One region of the Pseudoalteromonas sp. MMG013 genome, then DNA from elsewhere that is predicted to be linked to it. Evidence: predicted binding sites of a transcription regulator. Region 1 holds the regulator's gene; the other holds the start of a gene.
What was found. Region 1 encodes FliA, which starts transcription of late flagellar genes. Its sites were predicted from a motif close to CTAAAGNTNNNNNNNNNNNNGCCGATA; they were not measured.
Positions count from the first base shown of each region.

Region 2: pomA (flagellar motor protein PomA) is a predicted target of FliA. The motif match lies at 1,658-1,684, and genes of this name have one in related genera.

Region 1 is NZ_JAGJEE010000007.1:126,784-129,992, forward strand. It holds gene J8L98_RS09585 (protein phosphatase CheZ) at 1-390, opposite strand, end outside; gene cheY (chemotaxis response regulator CheY) at 410-793, opposite strand; gene J8L98_RS09595 (RNA polymerase sigma factor FliA) at 832-1,566, opposite strand; gene J8L98_RS09600 (MinD/ParA family protein) at 1,569-2,429, opposite strand; gene flhF (flagellar biosynthesis protein FlhF) at 2,422-3,209, opposite strand, start outside.
Region 2 is NZ_JAGJEE010000006.1:89,330-92,538, reverse strand. It holds gene J8L98_RS08280 (flagellar motor protein MotB) at 1-769, opposite strand, end outside; gene pomA (flagellar motor protein PomA) at 772-1,539, opposite strand; gene J8L98_RS08270 (exodeoxyribonuclease VII small subunit) at 1,841-2,083, shown strand; gene ispA ((2E,6E)-farnesyl diphosphate synthase) at 2,087-2,974, shown strand; gene dxs (1-deoxy-D-xylulose-5-phosphate synthase) at 3,080-3,209, shown strand, end outside.

The DNA of each region.
Region 1 (3,209 bases):
GATATCTCGGCTCATTAAACGATCCCACGTAGGCTTTATCTCTGAGATTTCGTCACCTAACTGTTGCGCTAAAGGTAAGCTAGCCTCTATTGCATCCATTGTTTTGTTAGCTGCATTCTCAGTCATTTCCATGACATAATTTAAACGTTGTTTAGCGTCAGGAATGGCTTCAGTCGTCAAATCAGCAAGGCGAGTATCGAGTTCGAAACTTTTTAGAGACTCATGCAATTGACGGGTTAATTTACCCACCTCCGCAAACAACTCGGACTGTTCTTTATTCGCAGCATCCAGTATAAGTTGGTCTGCTTTATCTTGCTCACCTTGTTCCAAATAAACAACAAGTTGTTTAGCTTGCTCAAGGGTGATTTGAGGCACAGAAGGCGTTGACATAAGCCTCTCCTTCTTATTGTTAACCTAAACGTTCAAACACTTTTTCTAACTTAGTTTTTAGCGTTCCTGCAGTAAACGGTTTAACTATATATCCATTTACACCAGCTTGCGCAGCAGCTACTATCTGCTCTTTTTTAGCTTCTGCTGTTACCATCAGAACAGGTATGTGCTTTAAACTATCGTCAGCCCTAATTGCACGCAATAAATCTATTCCTTGCATACCAGGCATATTCCAGTCTGTTACAACAAAATCAAACTCTTGATTTTGAAGCATGGGAAGCGCCGTACTTCCATCATCAGCTTCTTGTACATTTGTAAAGCCTAAGTCTCTAAGTAAGTTTTTGATTATTCTCCTCATTGTAGAAAAATCATCAACCACGAGAATTTTCATGTTTTTATCCAAAACATCCTCCAGTGAGGTTTCAACCTATTATTTTTACTCTAATTGACCCAGTCATTGATTTTAGCTTTGAGCTTTATCATTGCCTGCCCATGGATTTGGCTAACACGAGATTCACTAACATCAAGTATCTGGCCTATTTCTTTTAAATTCATTTCGTCGTTATAGTAAAGAGAGAGTACTAAACTATCCCTTTCTGGTAGCGATTGTATCGCTGTCAGCAACGATTCATTAAAACGTTCATTTTTAACGTTATTAAAAGGTTTGTCTAGCGATAAATCATGGTTTGCAGGAGTAATCACGTCTTCATCAACGCCTAAATCCTCGATACCGATAATTTTACTCGCATTTACATCATGTAGAATATGATGGTACTCATCTAACGTAATATCAAGTTTTTCAGCAATTTCAGTATCTTTTGGTTCTCTTCCCAACACAGATTCAAGGAAAGATATCGCTTCAGCCACCGTCCTGCTGTTTTTATGAACAGAACGTGGAGCCCAATCACCCCGGCGGATTTCATCCAACATCGCGCCCCGGATCCGAATACCCGCGAATGTTTCAAAACTTGCCCCTTTACTGGCGTCAAAGTTTTTTGACGCCTCGATGAGACCAATCATACCTGATTGAATTAAATCATCTAATTGAATATTTGCAGGTAGCCTTGCCAATAAATGGCATGCCACCTTTTTTACAAGTGATGCATGACGTTCAACCACCATGCTCAAGTGTTCTGTTGTTTGATACCCCATCGCTTTACTCACCGATGATGCCATAGTTACCCATTGACAAGTTGTTCAATAAAAAACTCTAAATGCCCTGATGGCTGATGTGGTATAGGCCATTTAGCGGCCTTGCTTGCCAGTCCACGAAATGCAACCGCGGCTGGAGACTTAGGAAATAGCTCAACAATTGTTTTTTGACGCCGCGAAGACTTTCGCATGTTTTCGTCATACGGAACTGTTGCAACAAGCTCAAGTGCCACATCTAAGAATCTATCCGTCACTTTAGACAGTTTAGCAAATAACTCTTGGCCTTCTCTTAAACTACGCACCATATTCGCAACTATTTTAAATTTGTAAACGCCATGCTCTCTGCTTAAAACTTTAATCAATGCATAAGCATCTGTAATGGACGTTGGCTCATCACATACAACGACCATTACGTCCTGTGCTGCTCTAGAGAAGCTTAGCACCATATCCGAGATACCGGCGGCAGTATCTACAATTAAAATGTCAAATTCAGTATTTAACTCACTAAATGCCCGGATCAACCCAGCATGCTCTGCCGGTGTAAGCTCAACCATATTCTGTGAGCCGGATGTCGCAGGCACTATTTTTATGCCTGCTGGCCCTTCAACTAAAATCTCATCTAGCTCACATTCGCCCGATAAAACATGAGATAAATTCTTTTCGACACGCAGACCCAACATGACATCACAATTTGCCAACCCTAAATCAGCGTCTAAAACTAATACTCTGTTACCTTGTTGACCTAGCGCTATAGCCGTGTTCAAAGACACATTGGTTTTACCCACGCCACCCTTACCACCAGTAACGGCTATGACTTTAACACCATGGTTATTATTTTGATTCATCCTACGCAGGCCACTTGCTTGATCTAAAACTGTGTTAATCATACATTCCTACTGTCTGAGACGCCACTGCTTCGCGCCTCGAATGTTGTGCTTTTATTCTCTTTAAATACAATTGCTCAGCTTTTTTGACTAACTTTTGAGCATTTGCCACTCGAATGTCTTCTGGCACCCGTTGACCATTAGTAAGATACCCTATTGGCAAGCGATTTTGAATCGCAATACTGATAATCTCACCTAAACTTAGACATTCATCAAGTTTTGTGAAAATACAGCCACTTAAATTTACTTTTTGAAAGTGACGGACCGACTCTTGTAAAACATGCATCTGTGAAGTCGCACTTAATACTAAATAACTTCTAATATCAACTCTTGCGCTACGCATTAAAGTATTTAATTGTTCTGTTAATCGCAAATCTCTTTGACTCATTCCTGCTGTGTCTATTAATACTAGACGCTTATTGCGTAAATGATATAAAACTTCTGCTAATTCATTGGCATCTTTTACTTGCTTTACAGGACAACCTATAATCCGGCCATATGTCGCTAACTGCTCATAAGCACCTATTCTATACGTATCTGTCGTAATTAGCGCTACTTTGTCAGCTCCGTATTTTTGTGCGCCTAATGCCGCAAGTTTTGCCACAGTGGTTGTTTTACCCACACCAGTTGGACCAACTAACGCATAAACACCACCTTGGCGTAAAATATCATTATTAGTTGTATGCATTTGGTTTACGACCATATTAAGCAATGCATTCCATGCTTCTTTGCGCGAAACATCATCTGGAATAAAACACGCCATTTGTTCCGCAACCTCTGAAT
Region 2 (3,209 bases), on a different contig from region 1:
CTCTCGCTTTCACCATTTCAGTTGCGACCGCAACCGCTCTGGTTGCTGATAAATCCCAATTATTACTGTAAAGCTCGTTGGTCACTTGAAAATCATCGGTATGTCCAGATACCGTTATTTCACCGGGTACATCCTTCAGTAATTCCGCAATATCTTGTATTACTGGTTTAAACTTTGGTTGTAAAAATGCACTGCCTGATGGAAAGGAGCCATTCTCTTGAATACGAATGATGATTTGCTGCCCCAAAGATTCGAGTTCAATTGCACCATCCATGATTTGTTTTTCCAATTGCTGGGCTATTTTTTTAACTAACTCATCGACTTGTTCTTGGTCTGCTGAAGAGACTGCCTGCTGCATAGATTGTTCTTGTGAGGTACTTTGTGACTCGCCGCCTCGCTTGTTACCTCTTTGCTCCTGTCGCCCGCCAGCAGAACTTTCATCGCCAGCCTGAAACTCTAACATTTGCTGCGTCATTTCCACGGTTTGCTGCTGAATTGTCTCGATTGGCGTAGGCTCAGGCTTACCAGGGGTAAACTCCATTGCAATTACGCTGGTCCCCTTAGGGATATCCTTAACCTCTATTTTATTCTGCACACCAAATGCAAACTTCATTGAACCCGCAATTTGTTTAAACTTCAGTACATCCATTTCGGAAAAAGCAAGTAACAGCACAAAGAAGCACATAAGTAGTGACATCAGATCTGCAAAGGTGCCCATCCAAGCCGGTAAGCCTGGAGGGGGACATTTACACTCTTGCTCGTCAGACATGCTTACTCCTCTTTATCAGTGCCGCGTTTTGATTCAGCCAAATAATTTTTCAAAATCCCTTCTATTACCTTAGGGTTTTGGCCATCCTGAATTCCGAGAATCGCGTCCAATATTAGTCGTTGGTTTTGCTCCTCTTCATCCTTTCGCAATTCCAACTTTACCTGAATCGGGATCGCCACAACGTTCGCCAAAAAAGCACCATAAAGGGTCGTCAACAAAGCAACTGCCATTGCAGGACCGATGGCTTTAGGGTCATCCATGTTAGATAACATCGCAACTAAGCCAATCAATGTACCAATCATCCCCATTGCAGGTGCAATATCAGCCAAAGATTTAAATAATGACGCACCTTGTTCATGGCGAGAAGACGTTAAGGAAATATCTTTTTGTAGTGTCGCTCTTACTACATCTGCGTCGTGGCCATCGACTAACATGTCAACTCCTTTACGCATAAATGCATTCGGTATTTCAGCTTCTTCTAAGGCTAAAAAACCACCTTTTCGCGCTGAATCCGCAAGTTCTACAGCTTTTTCTATTAGCTCTTCTGGCGTTTCAATCTTAAACATGAACGCCTTTCCCATCACTTTGCCAATACCGAAAAATTGCGGCATTGTGAAGTTAGACAAAACGATAAAAAGTGAGCCACCAAATACAATAACGGCTGAGGCGGAGTCAGCAAACATAGCGACTTCACCGTCACTACTCATAAACATAGACATGGCAATCAAGCCAATCGCGCCCAATATACCTATTACTGTTGCTAAATCCACATCCCCTCCAGAGAGTCTTATCTACTATTTTTCTAATTCTGACTGCTATGCGCTGTAACCTAATAAGGTGCCTATGCGACACATCCTCTTATAAAGAGAAAGTACCAGCCTTGTTGTTTATCGGCAAGCTACTGAATATCTTAACCCAATTATATTAAAAACCCGAAAAATTGCGAACAAAGGCGTATGAGTATCTACCTCACAGTTTAGCGTAAAAAAATACGCTTATCTTTGACCTAGTACGCTATTGCCCCTAAAATTGAGCTCTTTTATCCAATAAGCCCAATAAAGAGACGTGACCATGGCTGTAAAGAAACCAGAAAACCTCAGCTTTGAAGAAGCGATACACGAGCTAGAAAGCATTGTGAGTGCAATGGAACAAGGTGAGCTGACTTTGGAGCAGTCATTGAAACAATTTGAAAGAGGTATTTTACTGGCTAATGCATCAAATCAGAAGTTACACACAGCAGAACAAAAAGTAGCCATCCTTATGGGTAGTGACACGCAAAGCGATACAATACCATTCACAGGCAGTACGGATTAAGTTGTGAATTTAAAAATAGAAATAAGCAATGCTCAACAGCGAGTTAGTCAGTTTATCGGTAATTACTTTAAGCAAGATTTAATCACCGATGAAACAGTCAAGGCCGCAACATTTTACAGTATCAATAATGGCGGTAAGCGTTTAAGGCCATTTTTAGTGTATGCAACAGGTAATATACTCGGCGCTCGTATTGAAGATCTCGATGTTATTGCAGCTGCTATTGAATGTATTCATAGTTACTCCCTCGTTCACGATGACCTTCCCGCAATGGATGACGATGACTTACGACGCGGAAAACCCACATGCCATATACAGTTTAATGAGGCACAAGCTATTTTAGCCGGCGATGCGCTGCAAAGCCTCGCATTTGAGTTAATTGCAGAGCACCGCTTTGCTATACCTGAATCTCGTCAATTACGCATGATTCAAGTACTATCAAAAGCTGCTGGATTACAAGGAATGGTCGGCGGTCAAGCATTAGACATTGCCGCAACTGATAAAGTTGTTAGCCTTGACGAGTTAGAAAAAATTCACCGCTTAAAAACTGGGGCTTTGTTGACCTGTGCAATTGAATTAGGTGCACTTTGTTCTCCAAATATGAATGAGACTGACTTTACAACATTACAGCAGTATGGACAGAATATCGGGCTCGCATTTCAAGTTCAAGACGACATCTTAGATATTGAAGGTGACACCTATACGCTCGGTAAACCACAAGGTTCTGATATAGGCAATAATAAGTCTACTTATCCTGCAATACTTGGTATGCCTGGAGCAAAACAAAAAGCGCAAGCTCTAACAACACAAGCAATAGAAAAGCTCAATCATATTAATGCAGATACAGAGTTGCTCGCACAATTAGCAAAATACATAGTTGAACGCGATCATTAACGTCAATTCATGACGTATTAATGACGAAGTTGCATAAATAGATAAAATTAACCACTGGCTTTGTATATAATTACGCAAGGTTTGAGTAGGACATATATAAATACAATGATATTTGATAGTAGCAAGTACCCTTTATTGGCTTTAGCAGAAGAGCCTGAGCAACTGCGCCAGTTACCGCAACATAAATTACCCTCTTTTAGTAATGAGTTGAGGGATTATCTGCTTAACTCAGTTT